Regions from separate parts of the Pseudochelatococcus sp. genome, predicted to be linked through region 4. Evidence: predicted binding sites of a transcription regulator. Region 4 holds the regulator's gene; each other region holds the start of a gene.
The links. The regulator PhoB, encoded in region 4, activates phosphate uptake and scavenging genes when phosphate is short. The targets are predictions, from matches to a motif close to TGTCATNNANCTGTCAT.
Positions count from the first base shown of each region.

Region 1: the regulator PhoB is predicted to act here: its motif matches at 2,025-2,041, upstream of pstS (phosphate ABC transporter substrate-binding protein PstS).
Region 2: the regulator PhoB is predicted to act here: its motif matches at 2,107-2,123, upstream of pstS (phosphate ABC transporter substrate-binding protein PstS).
Region 3: the regulator PhoB is predicted to act here: its motif matches at 2,102-2,118, upstream of ACOYJQ_RS11040 (esterase-like activity of phytase family protein).

Region 1 covers NZ_JBMNUS010000001.1:233,175-237,385, reverse strand. The annotation lists gene ACOYJQ_RS01010 (FAD-dependent oxidoreductase) at 1-1,954, shown strand, start outside; gene pstS (phosphate ABC transporter substrate-binding protein PstS) at 2,206-3,297, shown strand; gene ACOYJQ_RS01000 (Na/Pi cotransporter family protein) at 3,326-4,211, shown strand, end outside.
Region 2 covers NZ_JBMNUS010000011.1:84,111-88,321, forward strand. The annotation lists gene pstC (phosphate ABC transporter permease subunit PstC) at 1-863, opposite strand, end outside; gene pstS (phosphate ABC transporter substrate-binding protein PstS) at 1,029-2,009, opposite strand; gene mgtE (magnesium transporter) at 2,513-3,889, shown strand; gene cysS (cysteine--tRNA ligase) at 4,019-4,211, shown strand, end outside.
Region 3 covers NZ_JBMNUS010000006.1:167,069-171,279, reverse strand. The annotation lists gene murJ (murein biosynthesis integral membrane protein MurJ) at 1-264, shown strand, start outside; gene ACOYJQ_RS11040 (esterase-like activity of phytase family protein) at 573-1,928, opposite strand; gene ACOYJQ_RS11035 (M20/M25/M40 family metallo-hydrolase) at 2,142-3,524, opposite strand; gene ACOYJQ_RS11030 (helicase HerA-like domain-containing protein) at 3,555-4,211, opposite strand, start outside.
Region 4 covers NZ_JBMNUS010000007.1:73,657-77,867, forward strand. The annotation lists gene ACOYJQ_RS11725 (aspartate aminotransferase family protein) at 1-1,138, opposite strand, end outside; gene ACOYJQ_RS11730 (GcrA family cell cycle regulator) at 1,659-2,261, shown strand; gene phoB (phosphate regulon transcriptional regulator PhoB) at 2,372-3,076, opposite strand; gene phoU (phosphate signaling complex protein PhoU) at 3,403-4,113, opposite strand; gene pstB (phosphate ABC transporter ATP-binding protein PstB) at 4,179-4,211, opposite strand, start outside.

The sequences.
Region 1 (4,211 bases), on a different contig from region 4:
CGGCGCGAAACCGAAGCGGCCGTCCATTCCCGGTTTCGAGCGCGCGGGCGTGTTTTCCCTGCGCCGGCGCAGCGAGGGCGAGGCGATCCGCCGCGCGGCCGCCGGGGCGCGGAAGGCGGTCGTCATGGGCGGCAGCTTCCTGGGCATGGAAATCGCCATGTCGCTGCATCATCTCGGCCTCGAGGTGACGATCGTCGAGCGCGGCGACCGGGTGCTGACCCATCTCGAATCCGAACGGCTGTCGAACTACTTCCAGGCCTTCGCGCAGGAGAGGGGGCTGACCATCCACTTTCACGACGAGGTGGTCAGCATCGACGGCGACGAGCGCGTTCAGTCGATCGTCACGCGCGAGGGCCGCACCATCTTCACCGACATGCTCGTGTCCAGCGTCGGCGTCGATCCGGCGACGGCCTTCCTGCGCGGCACGGACATCGAGCTGGAGCACGGGCGCGTGCTGGTGGACGAGTTCATGGCCACGAGCGTGCCCGGCATCTATGCCGCGGGCGACGTGACGACGTTCTACGACCCGATCTTTCGCCGCAAGCGCCACATCGAGCACGCCGACAACGCCATGCGGCAGGGGCGCATCGCGGCGCGCAACATGCTGGGCAAGCGCCAGCGCTACGAACAGGTGTCGTATTTCTTCTGCGAGGTCGGCGAACTGAGCTTCAGCGCGCTCGGCGTCTCGGAAGAAGCGGACGAGTGGATCGAGCGCGGCAGCCTCGAGGATCACTCCTATTCGATGTTCTATCTGCGCGACGGCGTGGTGCAGGGCTATTTCTCGATGGGGCGGCCCGCCAGCGAGACGCGCACGGCCGAGGGCCTGATCCGCTATCGCGTCAACGTGTCGGACCGCAAGGAGCGCATCGCCGATCTGTCGATCGCTCTCGACGACATTCCCACGCAGAACGTGTTCGTGCTTCAGGGGGGCGGTGCGCTCGGCGCGTTCGAGACCGGCGTGGTCCGCGGGCTCGAGGAACACGGCATCTATCCCGACATCGTGGCCGGCGTCTCCATCGGCGCGATCAACGGCGCGGTCATCGCCGGCAACCCGCGCGATCCCACCCGCGCGCTTGAAGCCTTCTGGAAGGAACTGACCGTCACCGCGCCGCACCACCTGCTGCCGGACGACGCGAAGCGCACCGCGGTTTCCATGCAGATCCTGGCGTTCGGCGTGCCGAGCTTCTTCCGGCCGCGCTGGTTCCCGCCGGCGTTCGATCCCACGCAACTGCCCTTCAACTGGACGAGCTATTACGATACGACGCCGATGAAATCCCTGCTGCGCAAGTATGTGGATTTCGCGCGCCTCAAGGACAGCCCGGTGCGGCTTCTTGTCAGCGCCGTCAACGTCAACACGGCGGAGCTGGAGATCTTCGACAGCTACGTCGACAACATGACGCCCGATCATATCCTCGCCAGCGGCAGCTTGCCGCCGAGCTTTCCCTGGACGGAGATCGACGGCAAATCCTACTGGGACGGCGGCATCATCAGCAACTCGCCTCTCGACATCGTGCTCGACCGCTGCGGCCCGGACGGCAAGCGCGTCTACGCGGTGGATCTGTTCGCCTCCAGCAAGCCCTTGCCGCAAAACATGATGGAGGTGCGCTCGCGCCTCAGCGAGATCATCTATTCGGAACGGGTGCGCAACGACATCCGCATCCGCGAGGTGGTGAGCGCCTATCGGGGGCTGATCGAGCATGTCCTCAGCCATGTGGAGGACGACACGGCCGCGCGCATTCGCCAGCGCCCTTATTACATCCAGTTGATGGGCGACGGCGCGCCCATGAAGATCACCCGCTTCCTGCGCGTCGGCAAGCCGGGCGAATCCGCTTCCCGCGATTACGATTTCTCCGAAATGGGCATCCGCGCCAATCAGGAGGAAGGCTACGCGCTTACCGTGAAGACGCTGGAAGAACTGCGCCAGCAGGAAGAAGAAGGCGGCTCTCCGGTGTGAAATCCGCCGGCGGCGGGTCGACGTGCGGGAATTTGACGTGCGGGAATTTCATGTTCACGGTCATTTGATGTGACATAAGATTGTCAAGTCGCCGCTTTAAGAGAATGGCCGAGATTAAGTCTCCGTTCGGTGCTGATGCAGGCTCATTGATAACAACGACAGGTTGGGCTCGTAAGGGCGCGCATCTTTGTTGCCGGATGTCGATCATGGGCGCGCCTCGCGGCGCGCGCCGCACCATTACGAGATTGATCATGGCTGGACGTGCCAATTCCATTGTCGCCGCCAGAGCGTTGGGGCTCCTGGCGGCGATGTTTCTTTCCATGTTTTCCGCCATGACGGTTCTGGCCACTGACGAGGTTCGGGCTGAACCCATACGCGGAGCGGGGTCGACTTTCGCCGCGCCGGTCATCGCCCGCTGGGCCCATCTTTACGGGCAGGTGCGCGCCGACGGCGGCGATTTCGTTTCTCCCGACTGGACGGTGGATTATGAACTGGTCGGCTCCCTCGCCGGCCTGATGCGCCTCGAGCAGCCCGAGCTCGACTTTGCCGCCAGCGACGTGCCCGTCACGCCGGAGGAACTGGAGCGGCGCGGTCATCGGCAGTTTCCGTTCGTGCTGGGCGGTATCGCCGTCGTCGTCAACCTCGACGGCGTGAAGGTGGGCGAGCTGCGCCTGCCGGGGGCGGCGCTGGCAGACATCTATCTGGGCCGCGTGACGAAATGGAACGATCCCGCCCTGACGGCGGCCAATCCGGGGCTCACCCTGCCGGATCTGCCGATCGCGCCGGTGTATCGCAAGGACGGGTCGGGCTCGACCTTCGCCCTGACCGAATATCTGTCGGCGGCAAGCCCCGAATGGCGTGAGCGGCTCGGCGCGGCGACGCTGATCGCCTGGCCCGTCGGAACCGGCGCCGAAGGCACGCAGGACCTCATCCGGGCCGTGCAGGCGACCAAGGGCGCCATCGCCTATGCGGAGTTCGGGCAAGTGGCGCGCACCAGCATGCCGTTCGTCGCGCTCGAAAACGCGTCCGGCCGCTTCGTCGCGCCGGGGCCTGAAGGCTTTCAGGCGGCGATCGACTCCGTCGACTGGTCGCAGACACGGGATTTCCATGCGACGCTGGCGAACCGTCCGGGAGAGGCCGCCTATCCGATCACCGCGGCGACGTTCGCGATCGTGCCGAGCCGGCGCTCGCGGGCGCGTATCGACCGCGTACACGACTTTTTCCGTCTTGCCTTCGATCAGGGCGGGCGGGATGCGCGCGCGCTGGGCTATGTGCCGCTTCCGGCGTCGCTCGTGGAGCGTATCAAGCAATACTGGACCGAGGAACAGAATACGCGAGGCTGATCGCAGTACCTCTAGGGATAGCTAAATCATGAATATCGATATCTTCAAGGACATACTGGTCCCGGTCATCGGCGGCCTGGGTCTGTTCATGCTCGGCCTGGAATTCATGTCCAACGGCATTCAGGCCCTTTCCGTCAACAAGATGCGCGAGTTTCTCGCCAAGGCGGCCGGCACGCCCATCAAGGGCGTGATGGCGGGCACGCTGATCACGGGCGTCATCCAGTCGTCTACCGCGATGACGGTGATGGTGGTGGGTCTCGTCAACGCCGGCGTCGTCGCGTTGCGCCCCGCCATCAGCGTGATCATGGGCGCCAACATCGGCACCACGCTCGGCAACGGCCTCATCGCCCTGCCGCTCGGGCCGCTGGGCCTCATCTTCTCCGGCTTCTTCGCGCTGGTGTACTGCTTCTCGAAGAACGAGAAGGTGCGCAACATCGCGCTTTCGGCCATGGGCTTCGCGCTGATCTTCTACGGTCTCAACCTGATGACCGGCGGTCTGCGCCCGCTGCGCAACATGCCGGAAGTGATGGCGCTGCTGTCCACGTTGCAGGCCGATTCCTATCTCAACCTCATCAAGTGCGTGCTCATCGCGGCCGGTATCACCGCGCTGATCCACTCCTCCTCGGCGACCATCGGCATCGTGATGGGCCTCGGCGCCGCCGGCATTCTGGACTGGAAGACGGCCGTCGCCTTCTCGCTCGGCGCTGACCTCGGCACCACGATCACCTCGTGGATGGCGTCGCTCAACCTGTCGAAGAATGCCAAGCGCGCCGCTTACGCGCATATATCGTTCAACCTGATCGGCGTGTGTATTACCGTGCCGCTCTTCTTCATCTCCATCGAGGTTCTGCGCTGGGGCATGCAGTGGTTCGGCGGCGACCCGGCCGTGCCGGTGCTGATCGACGGCAAGGAGA
Region 2 (4,211 bases), on a different contig from region 4:
CGCTCGAGCTGGCCGGCTTCCGGGAAGGTCGAGGCGAGCAGCGACGCCAGCGTGTTGGCAGGCGAGAAAAGCGACAGGCTGATCTGGTTCGCGTTGCCGATGATCATGGCGAGCGCCATCGTTTCGCCGAGCGCGCGGCCGAAACCGAGAACCAGCGAGGCGAAGATGCCGTTCGCGGCGGTCGGAACCATGACCTTCAGGATCGCTTCCCAGCGCGTCGTGCCCATGCCGTAGGCCGCTTCCTTCACCTTGTAGGGAATGAGGCGGAACGCATCCTGCGAGATGGCGGCGACCGTCGGCAGCACCATGATGGCCAGCACGATCACCGCGGGCGCCATGCCGGGGCCACCGTAGGAGGTGCCGAAGAAGGGGATGAAGCCGAGGTATTCGTGCAGCCAGTTCGCCAGCGGCCGGATGGCCGGAATGACGACGAAGATACCCCACAGGCCGTAGACGACGCTGGGGATGGCGGCGAGCATCTCGACGATGGTGCGGAAGACCTGCGCCAGCGCCGGCGGCAGGAAGTCCTGCGTCAGGAAGATGGAGATGGCGACGCCGAAGAAACCGGCGATGAGGAGAGCGAGGATGGAGCTGTAAAGCGTACCCCAGATCTCGGCCAGGATGCCGAACTCGTTGCGCCCCGGCGCCCAGACGGCGCTCGTCAGGAAGCTGAAACCGTGCTTGGAGATAGCCGGAAGCGCTTCCGCGCCGATCACGATCAGAACCGCCACGAGCAGCAGGATCGCCCCGACGCCGCTGGCGAGCGCCAGCCCCCTGAAGCCGCGGTCGGTGGCGTATTCGGCGCCGGTGGGATTTTGCGAAATGGATTTCTCGGACAGTAAGGTAGGCTTGAGCTGAGCCATCTTGCATCACCTTGTTGATGAACCATCGGCCACGAACAACCCGCATTGGGCAATCCGCCGCGCGGGCAGGGCCGCCATCGGCAGATTGACGGATGACGTTATCCGCGCATTGTGCTCCCGGACCGCGGGGATCCGGGAGCTGTCCGTCATATACCCGCCCGTTCCTTACTGGATCTTGGCGGACTCTTCGATGACGCGGTCGGCGGCCACCTTGGGCAGCGGGATGTAGCCGAGTTCCTCGGCAAGCTGCTGGCCGTCGGTCGCGGCCCACTTCACGAAGTCGCGCAGGGCGGACTGGATCTCGGCGTTGCCGTGGTTCTTGAAGAACAGCAGCCAGGTGAAGGTCGAGATCGGATAGGCGTCCGCACCGGCCGGATCCGGGATCCAGATGCGCAGGTCGTCACCCGAGAAATCGGCGCTCGCGAGCGCGGCCTGGCCGGTTTCGCGGCTCGCCTTCACGAAGTTGCCCGACTTGTTCTCGAGCAGGGCGAAGGGGGTGTTGGAGAGCTTGGCGAAGCCATACTCGATGTAACCGATGGAGCCGGGCGTCTGCATGACGGTGGCGGTGATGCCGTCGTTGCGCGGCGCGCCGACGAAGTTCGGCAGGCTCGGCCACTGCACGGTGGTGCCGGAACCGAGCTTCTCCTTGAAGGAGGCGCTGATTTCGCTCAGGTGCTTGGTGAACACGAAAGTGGTGCCCGAGCTGTCCGAACGGCGGACGACGGTGATCGTCTGGTCGGGGAGCGTCACGCCGGGGTTGGCGGCGACGATGCGCGGGTCGTTCCAGCGGGTGACCTCACCCGTGAAGATCAACGGGTAAACCTCGCGCGGAAGCTTCAGCTCCGCAACGCCCGGCAGGTTGTAGGCGAGAACGATCTTGCCGGCCGTCAGGGGCAGCACCACGACGCCGCCGTTGACCTGGGAGATCTGCTCGTCGGAGATCGCCGAGTCGCTGCCGGCGAAGTCCACGAGGCGCTGGATGAACTGCTGTACGCCGGCGCCGCTGCCCGTGGACTGGTAGTCGATGCGCACGTTGCGCGTGACCTGGCTATACTTCTGGAACCACGCCGAATAGAGCGGGAACGGGAAGCTCGCGCCAGCGCCCGTGATCCGCACATTTTGCGCGAAGGCGGGGCCGCTCACCATGAAAAGTCCAATGAATGCAGCAAGAACATAGCGGAGAAAGGCGGATTTCATGTTCAACTCTCCAATCTGATTGCCGACGATTATTGGACACGAGTTCGCGACAGAATAATAACAATGAGCGGCGAAAGGCCGCCAAAAAATAGTTATCCCTTTTGATTCAAGGGTTTCAGGGCGAACGGGCGCCGGACGCGGATCAGGGGAAAAACGGTCCGCTCACGTCGCAAAGCACTGGGGTGTTGCATAAAAAACACACCCGTATGGATGCTTCATGCGGGTATCCGCGCCGTCTGTCGCGGCGCTTCGCCGGCGTCGCCCCCATGCCGGATGTCGGCCCGGCGATCGTCCGGCGCGGGATCGGCTCGTCAAGAAATTGTATCAGAACGGCTCTATGAGTAGCGCGCTTTGTTGAACGGCGCAACTTGTAAAGGGCGCCGATCGGCGTCCCCGCGCGGCGGGCTTGCGGGTTTTCCGGCATGCAACGGCGAATTTATGGAGCGAGAATCATGCTGATTGAAGAACTGCGGCGCGCATCCCACGGCGAGGCGGAGCCTCTCGAACAGCTCAATCAATTGCTCAAGGCCGGCGCTGAGGCGGAACTCGCCGATGTCGCCGCCCTGACGCCCGCGGAGGCCGCGCGACTCATCCTGCTGCTGAAGCCCCGCCGCGCCCGCGCGCTGCTGCGGCTTTTGCCGGACGCGCCGGGTCTCGCGGCGCTGGAGGAACTTGACCCGACGATTCGCGCCAGCCTGCTCGACGCCGAAGGTCAGCAGCGCATCGCCAGAATCGCGGCGAAACTGTCGGTGGCGGATGCCGCCGACTTCCTGGCCGACCTGCCGGAACATCTCGTCCAGGCGGCTCTCGCCGCTCATCCGCAGGCGGAGGAGGTGCGCGCCGCCATCGCCTACCGGGACGAGACGGCCGGCGCCGTCATGCGCCGGCGCCTCGTCGCCGTGCCGCAGGACTGGACGGTCGCCCAGGTCATCGACGAGATACGCCGGAACGCCGATATCATCGACCGCCTTTACGCCGTCTATATCACCAACGGCGGCCGCCAGCTCGTCGGCTACCTGAAGGTGCGGGATCTGGTGCTGTATCCGACCGATACGGTCGTCGGCACCATCATGCGCGCCGATACGGTCACGGTCTCGGCCGATACCGATCGCGAGGAGGTGGCCCGCGTCGCCGAGCGCGAGCATCTGCCGGTGCTGCCCGTCGTCGATGCGGGCGGGGCGCTGCTCGGCATCATCACGGCGGAGGAACTGCGGGAGATCGACCGCGAGGAAGCGGAAGAGGACATGAAGCTGATGGCGGGCCTTGCCGCCGACGCCAGCGCGATGGACGGTCCGCTCCAGATCGTCCCGCGCCGCCTGCCGTGGCTGAGCGCCGGGCTGATCGGCTCCAGCATCGCGGCGCTGGTGGTCGGGTCCTACGAGGACGCGCTGACGGAGGCGGCGATTCTGGCGAGCCTCATTCCCATCGTCATGTCGCTGGCGGGCAACGCCGGCATCCAGGCTTCCACCATTACCGTGCAGGCGCTGGCGTCGAACGCGCTGTGGGTCGGCGACATCGGCGGGCGCATCGTGCGCGAACTGGGGGGCGCGCTGCTCAACGGCACCATCGTGGGGCTGATCATCGGCATCGGCATCATGGCCGTGTCGGGTTTCATGGACATCGACCGGCCGGCCCTGCTCGCGCTCACCGCGCTGCTTTCCCTGCTGGTCGTCACCGTGCAGGCCTCCGTCGTCGGGTCGCTCGTGCCGCTTGCGCTCAAGCGCCTGCGGCTCGATCCGGCGGTGGCCACAGGCGTCTTCATCACCACCTCCAACGACGTCGTCGGCGTGCTCATTTTCTTCATCATCGCGACCTCGATCTACATCTGAGCGCCGTCCTTGAGGGCGGTCGCCGACCCCGCCCTTGACGACATCCGGCCGAGAGGGCAGATAACCCTTATATGACAGGGATCGCGGTCATTCGCGCGCCATCCCGGCGGCATTGGGGGAACGGCGCACATGCCTTCGACGCAGGACAGCTCTTACACGCTGCGGTTTTTCAACACGCTGACGCGGGTCAAGGAAGATTTCATTCCCGTCGATCCGCAGGCGGTGCGCATGTATGTCTGCGGTCCGACGGTGTATGACTACGCGCACATCGGCAACGCGCGTCCCGTCATCGTGTTCGATCTCGTGTTCCGCCTGCTGCGCC
Region 3 (4,211 bases), on a different contig from region 4:
ATTCTCGCGGTGCGCAAGGGCTGGAGCGCGCCCGACGGCAGGCTGGCGCGCACGCTCGCGGGCGTGGTGCTGGCAAGCGGTCTGCTGGCCGTGACGGCATGGGGCGCGGAGCGGCTCGCGACGCCGTGGGTCGCCGCCCTGCCCCATTTCCAGACGATCGCCCTTCTCGGCATCGTCGCGCTGACGGGCGCGGCCGCCTACGGCGCGGCGCTCGTCATCGCGTTGAAAGTCCTGCGCGTGCCATTGCCGCTGCGGCGGCGATGAAAAAAGCCCCGGCGAGATGCTGCCGGGGCTTTGAGCTTCAATGCCGGGCGCCCCGCCCCGGAACGAAGCAAGACGCCGCTGCACGGACATTAGAGCATTTCGGCGTTTCGTTGAAACGCCGAAATGCTCTATCTTATTGACTTGACGCGTTTTCTTCACGCAAAGCGGTATCCACTTTGCTTGAAAACGCTCTAGAGCGGCGTGCATTCAAATGAAATCGTCACGCCGCTCCAAATTTATATTTTACCGCAACTTGTGTTCAATTCGATCGACTTGAACGCAAACTGCTCTAACGCCAGATCCCGAAATTATTTGGCGGCGAGGAAATCCTTGACTTCGAGCAGGACGAACTCGTTGTCGTCCGCCTTGTTCGGGTCGCGGCTTGCCGAGAAGGGCAGGTTGTTGTCGTTGCCGACGATGATATGGCTGTCATCGACGATATCGACGTTCTCGATGGTGAAGAAGGGGAAGTCCAGCGTGCCGTTCTTCTCGCCCTTGACGGCGACCTTGTCCGGGTCCTGGATCTTCATCAGGTCGATGTAGCCGATCTTGCGAACGTTCTGGCCGGCGTTCTCGCCGGTAAGCTCGATCTTGTAGATGCGCTTGAACTTCGCGGGCGTCGCGAAGCAATCCTTGCGCTTCTCGCCGGCGGGGCAAGCCTTGCTCGCCGTGCCTTCGGTGTCGTCACGCTCGATGATCAGGCCATGGGTGGCGTCGATCATGTTGAAATCGCCGATGGAAAGGCCGTTCGCCTCCAGCGGGTACTTCCACGAGCGGCCGGTCCACTTCTCATTGGCCACGTCGAACTCGAGAATGCGCAGATATTCCTTGCCGTCCTGCTTCTCGGTGGCGTTCGTGCCGGCGTCCCACAGCGCGCCTTCGAGCAGCGGGTACAGGAACTTGCCGTCCGGCGAGGCGGCCATGCCCTCGAAACCCTTCGAGCGGCGCACCTCGAAGGCGACCGCGCCCGGCGCGCCCGGCGTGCGGACGTTGTAATGATCCGGCGAGCGGACGACCTTGCCGTCGACTTCCGTCTCGAAAAAGGCTTCGACCTTGCCGTCGCGGTCGGTGCGGATGAGATAGGGGCCGAACTCCTCGCCGAACCAGATCTTGCCGCGCACGGGCTGGAAGGATTCGAGATCGAGGTCGGAGCCGGTCAGGTAGCGCTTCTCGGTGCCTTCCTGCGCGATGCGGAAGGGAATCTTCTTGTCCGGGTCGTGCAGGAACGTGGTCTTGAGGCGCTTGACGGCGTTGGTCTTCCAGTCGATGTCGTAATGGTGGAAGAACAGGCCGGAATCCGGCGAGTTGGCCTTGTTGCCGCTGCCGTTGTCGGTGATCACCCAGAAGGTGCCGTCACGGTCGGCCTTGATGCCGGAATGGCCCTGCACCGGCTGGCCCTTGAAGGGGAACCTGATGCCGGTGGGGCGGCCGTCGTTGATGCCCTCGACGCTCTCGGGCTCGTCGACGCGGGTCGGCTTGCCGGTGGCGTATTTGCCGACGACGCGCATGTCCACCGGCGCATCGGCCGGCGGATTGATGATGGTGTGGGCCGGCAGGAACGCATGGCCCTTGAGGGTGGCGGAAAACTCCTGCTGGGCCATGGCCGGCGAGGCCACCAGCGCGGCGAACAGAACGGCGCTGAACACGGAAGAGGAAAGACGCATCGGAAACCCCTGTTGCGACGGATCACCGGAACGTTTCCGCTGTCCGAAGATCAGCGGAAACGCTCCATGTTCCGAGGTGACGCGTTTTCTTCACGCGAAGCGGTGTCCACTTCGCGCGAAAACGCTCTGGGGTCCTTGATCCGATGCTTTCATGTCGCCGTGTTAAAACTTCGGAGACGGAAAGGTGACATTTCGCGTGCCGGATAAATACCCTTATTCCGCAAGGGCCTGAAGGATACGCGCCCATGAGCGTGCGCCCTTGTGGAAGCTTTTCAACGTGTACTTCTCGTTCGGGGAATGGATTCGGTCATCCTCCAGCCCGAAACCGACCAGCAGCGGCTCGGCGCCGAGCGCATGCTTGAGGGTGGCGATGATCGGGATGGAGCCGCCGCCGCCGATGGTGACGGGCCGCCGGCCCCACTCGTCGGCGAGCGCGCGGGACGCCTTCGCGAGCCAGGGACTGTCGAGCGGCACGGAAACGGCGGGCGCGCCGTCGCCGGAGCCGAACGTCACGGAAGCGTCGGCGGGGATGAGGCGGCGCACGAAGGCGCGGAAGGCGTCGCGCACGTTGGCCGGGTTCTGGTCGCCGACGAGGCGGAAGGTGATCTTGGCGGACGCTTCGGCCGGAATGACGGTTTTCGAGCCCTCGCCCGTATAGCCGCCGATGATGCCGTTGATGTCGAAGGCGGGGCGCGACTGGATCTGCTCGATCACGTCGCGGTCCTTCTCGCCGGCGGGCACCGAAAGGCCGACCGGCCCCAGAAACGTTTGCGCATCGAGACCCAGCCCGCGCCATTGGGCGCGCACGTCCTCCGGCACCTCCGGCACGCCCTCGTAGAAGCCGGGAACGGCGATGCGCCCGTCCGCCTCGCGCAGCGCGGCGATGACCTGCGCCAGCACATGAACGGCGTTCTGCGCCGCGCCGCCGAACAGGCCCGAATGCAGGTCGCGGTCGGCCGTGCGGATGACGATCTCGTCGTGGACGAGGCCGCGCAGGCCCGTGGTGATGGCCGGCGTGTCGTCGTCCCAGCGGTTGGTGTCGCACACCAGCACGGCGTCCGCGCGCAGATTCTCCAGATGAGCGTCCACGAAGGCGGGCAGGTTGACGGAGCCCACCTCCTCCTCGCCCTCAATCAGCACGGTGACGCCGACCGGAAGCGCGCCGGTGACGGCCTTCCAGGCGCGCACGGCCTCCAGGAAGGTGAGGATCTGGCCCTTGTCGTCGGCCGCGCCGCGCGCGCGGATCAGCTTGCTGCCGTCAGCCAGGGTTTCGAGCTGCGGCTCGAAGGGCTGCGTGTTCCACAATTCCAGCGGATCGACGGGCTGCACGTCATAATGGCCGTAAAACAGCACGCGCGTGTCCGCGCGCCCCGCCGTCGCGCCGAGCACGACCGGATGGCCGGGCGTCGCATGCACGTCGGCGGTGAAGCCGAGCCCGGCCAGTTCCGCGCGCACATGCTCCGCCGCCCGGCGGCACTCGTCCCTGTGCGCCGGATCGGTCGAGATGGAGGCGATGCGCAAGAACGCGAACAGGCGCTCCAGCGAGGCGTCGAGATTATCGTCGATATGCGCCAGAACGGCGTCGAGCTGCGACATGATTGATGGTCCTTCCTGAATGACCGGCCTTCAGCGGCGCAGGATGCCGCCCAGGGTGCCGCGCACGATGGCGCGGCCGATGCTGCTGCCCGTCTGCCCGCCGAGGCTGCGGCCGACACTGGCGGCGAGCTGGCCGAGCACCTGGTTCGTGACGTCGCGCGCGATCGTCTGCCCCGTCGACAGCCGTTGCCCGCGCGGGCGCGACGTGCCGAAGATCGACCCGAGCAGACCGCCGATGTCGCCGAGCACGCCCGCCTCGCCCGGCGGCGCGCCGGCGGAATCCGCCGTCTCGCGGGTGCGGTTCGTCAGCACCTCGTAGGCCGATTCGCGGTCGATGGCCGTATCGTAGCGCCCGCGCATCAGGCTGCGCGCAATCGCCTCCGCGCGCTCCGCGGCCGTCAGCGGCCCGACGCGGGCGGCGGGCGGGGCGATCAGCGTGCGGGCGACGATCTCCGGCGCGCCCTTCGCGTCGAGCAGCGACACCAGCGCCTCGCCCACGCCAAGCTCCGTGATCGCCTGTTGCGTGTCGAAGGCCGGATTCTGCCTGAAAGTCTCCGCCGCCGCCCGCACCGCCCGCTGGTCGCGCGGCGTATAGGCGCGCAGCGCGTGCTGCACGCGGTTGCCGAGCTGGCCGAGCACCGCGTCGGGAATGTCGAGCGGATTCTGCGTCACGAAATAGACGCCGAC
Region 4 (4,211 bases):
CCGCGACGGCCTCTCCGATCTCCGCCTCGCCGATGATGAGCGGCGGCAGCAAGCGCACCACGTTATCCCCCGCCGCGATCACGACAAGCCGGCGCGCAAGCGCTGCCTTGACGAACTCCGTGTTCGGCACCTTGAGCTTGAGGCCGAGCATCAGCCCCTCGCCGCGCACATCCTCGAACACGTCGGGAAAGGCGTCCTTCAGTTCCGCGAGCCGCTGGCGGAAGAGGCCGGCCTTCTCCTGCACGCCCTCCAGGAAGCCGGGCGCGAGGATCTCGTCGAGCACGGCGTTGCCCACCGCCGCCGCCAGCGGATTGCCGCCGAAGGTGGTGCCGTGGGTGCCGAGCGTCATGCCCTTCGACGCCTCGCGCGTCGCGAGGCTCGCGCCCAGCGGGAAACCGCCGCCGATGCCCTTGGCGATGGCCACGATGTCCGGCGTGACGCCGGCCCATTCGTGGGCGAAAAGCTTGCCCGTGCGGCCGATACCGCATTGCACCTCGTCGAGGACCAGCAGCAGGCCGTTATCGTCGGCGATCTGGCGCAACCGGCGCAGGTCCTGCGGCGGCACGGCGCGAATGCCGCCCTCGCCCTGCACGGGCTCGATGAGAATGCCGGCGGTCTCGGGCCCGATCGCGGCGGCGAGCGCATCCCAATCGCCGAACGGCACCTGATCGAAACCCTCGACCTTCGGTCCGAAGCCCTCAAGGTATTTCTGCTGGCCGCCGGCCGCGATCGTGGCCAGCGTCCGCCCGTGAAAAGCGCCCTCGAAGGTGACGAGACGGAAGCGCTCGGGATGGCCGTTCGCGGCATGATACTTGCGCGCGGTCTTGATCGCGCATTCCAGCGCCTCCGCGCCGGAATTGGTGAAGAACACCGTATCGGCGAAGCTTGCGTCGACAAGCCGTTGCGCGAGGCGCTCCGCCTGCGGGTTCCGGAACAGGTTCGAGATGTGCCACAGCTTGCCGCCCTGCGCGCCGAGCGCAGCCAGCAATCCGGGGTGGTTATAGCCCAGCGCATTGACGCCGATGCCCGACCCCAGATCGAGATATCGCTGACCGTCGCGCGCCACGAGCCATACGCCCTCCCCGGTCTCGAAAACGACGTCGGCCCGCGCATAGGTTGGCAGAAGAGGCGATGTCAAGGCACCATACTCCAGAGAAGGCAGGCCGCGCGCGAAAGGCCGCCAGACGGCGCACGCGCCCCGGAAAACCCGCCGCCCGCGCCGGCCACCCGGCGACGGAAAACGGAAAAGCCGCCCCACAGGGCGGCAACTCCCTAGTATCTTATGATCGATGCCGCAGACATTCAAGTATAAACTCCGCCGCGCCCCGCCGTCGGCGCTCGCGGCGAAAAATTGCGAATTTCGCGCCATCGCCTTGATATCGCCCGCATTCACAGCATTCTTCGCGGCGTTCAAGGATTTGTTTACGATCTCTCCTGTGGGAAATTGCGCGCCAATCGACGCATGACTCTTGCCGGAGAGTCGCAGCATATTGTAGTTTCCCGCGTGAGAGCCACGGAATATCGTCCGGCTGCCTCTTCCAGCGTTTCCCATGAGGTGAACGTTGCGTCCGGCAATGAGTCGTTTGCCGGCGAAATGAGGGATTCCGTTTGGGCATCGAGGGATTCCCCGCGGGGCGTGGCGAGATGGAGCATGAATGATGAGCGATCCCGGCAACACCTGGACTGACGAGCGCGTCGAGCAACTGCGCAAGCTTTGGAGCGACGGGTTGAGCGCCAGCCAGATTGCGACGGAAATCGGCGGCGTCAGCCGCAATGCGGTGATCGGCAAGGTTCATCGTCTTGGCCTGTCGGGCCGCGCGAAGGCGCCGGCGGCGCAGACCGTCCGCGCGCCGCGCAAGCCGCCGCAGGCTGCCGAGCCGCTCGCGCCCGCCCCGCGCCAGGTTCCGCCGGCGGCCATCGTTCCTCCCGCCCCGGCGCCGCAGCCCATGGCGCCGACCTTCGGCAACGCCGCGCTCGCGGCCGCGCCGCTGGCCGTGGAACCGGATGAGGATCCCGTCCGCAGCCCGGCCGCCGATCTCGTGCCGGTCACGCGCGAGAATGTCGTTGTGCCGATTTCCGAGCGTGTCACCATCATGGATTTGCGCGAGTACATGTGCCGCTGGCCGGTGGGCGATCCCACGTCGCCGAATTTCCGCTTCTGCGGCGCGCGGGCGGTGATCGGCATGCCCTATTGCGCGCATCACGCCAGCATCGCCTACCAGCCCGTTCTCGATCGCCGCCGGGACCGCAAGCGCGCCTGAGCCGGGGCCGCCCCATCACGGCAAAAGAAGAAAGCCGCCGGACGATCCGGCGGCTTTTGCATGAGCCCGCACCGGGCAAAATCCTTCCGGCGGGACGGTCGCAAAGCGCTCTACTCGGCGCGCGCGAATGTCTCGTCGAAAGCATAGCCCGCGCCGCGCACGGTGCGGATCGGATCGGGGCTGCGGGCGCGGTTGATGGCCTTGCGCAACCGTCCGACATGCACATCCACCGTGCGCTCGTCGATATAGACATCGTGGCCCCATACGCCATCGAGCAATTGCTCGCGGGTGAAGACGCGGCCGGGGCTCTGCATCAGGAACTCGAGCAGCTTGAACTCGGTCGGCCCCAGGTGCAACTCGCGGCCGTTGCGGCGCACGCGCCGGGTTTCCCGGTCGAGCTCGATGTCGCCCGCCAGCAGCAGTGTCGCCACATGACCAGGCTTCGTGCGCCGCAGCAGCGCGCGCACGCGCGCCAGCAGTTCCGGCACGGAGAAAGGCTTGACGACGTAATCGTCGGCGCCCGTGGCGAGTCCCCTCACCCGTTCGCCCTCCTCGCCGCGCGCCGTCAGCATGATGATCGGCAGGCGTTCGGTGTCGCCGCGCGCACGCACGCGCCGGCACAGCTCGATGCCGGAGAGGCCCGGCAACATCCAGTCCAGCAGAACCAGGTCGGGAACCTGCTCCCGGAGCCGGATCTCCGCTTCGTCGCCGCGTCCGACACTGTCGACGAAGTAGCCTTCGGCTTCGAGGTTGTAACGAAGAAGCAGCGCCAGCGGCTCTTCGTCCTCCACGATGAGAATGCGTGGTCCTACCATGATATCCTCGTGGAACCGCCCGCAACCATTGCGAGACATCGAATCTTCACGTGCTCAGGCTACACTGTCCTCATCGGCAATTCGGCGGAGGTTGTCGCGCGGAGACGCCGCGCAACGCGAGCAACCCCTTCGGACCGTTCTCCGAAAGGATCATGTGCGCTTGCGGCATATGAGGATGACCGGTGCATCGCCCGAGCTGTCCATCTTTCCCTGTACGTTCCACCTGACCCCTCGGGACGGCGCATCCCGCGAGGCTGCGCAAGCAGAGCCCGCCTTGACGGCGCACGGCCCCGGAGCGCCGTGGGGTACTCCGGGACCTGCCGCCTTCAGAGCGTTGCGGTCGTGGCGAAGCTCGTGGTGTCGCCCTTGGGGCGCTCACCCGCAAGCGTCTCGCCCGTGGTCAGGAAGTAGATCGTCTCGGCGATGTTGGTCGTGTGGTCGCCGATGCGCTCGATGTTCTTGGCAAGGAACAACAGATGCGTGCAGAACGTGATGTTGCGCGTGTCTTCCATCATATAGGTGAGAAGCTCGCGGAACACCGAGTTGTAGAGCGCGTCGATACGGTCGTCGCCGTTCCAGACGTCGAGCGCCTTCTTTTCGTCGCGCTGGGCATAGGCGTCGAGAACGTCCTTGAGCTGCGCCTGCACGAGATCGCTCATGTGCTGGACGCCGACGACGATCTTGGCCGGCTGCAACTCGCTGCTGATGGCCAGGACGCGCTTCGCCGTGTTCTTCGCCAGATCGCCGATACGCTCGACATCTCCGGCCACGCGGATGGCCGAGACGATATCCCGCAGATCGACCGCGACCGGCTGGCGGCGGGCGATGGTGGACACCGCAAGATCCTCGATCTCGCGTTGCAGGTTGTCGAGACGCACGTCGGCATCGATGACCTGTTGGGCGAGGGCGACGTCGCGGCGCACCAGCGCGCGCGTGGAATCATCCAGTTGCTTCTCGGCAATGCCCCCCATCTCGGCGATCTTGCTGCGCAAGAGTTCGAGATCGGCGTCGAAGGAAGTTACAATATGTTCGGCCATCACCAAATATCCCTGTCTGAAGGCGGCACGGGCGATGCGGCGCACCGCCCGGTCCATACGCCCGATCAGCCGAAGCGGCCCGTGATGTAGTCCTGCGT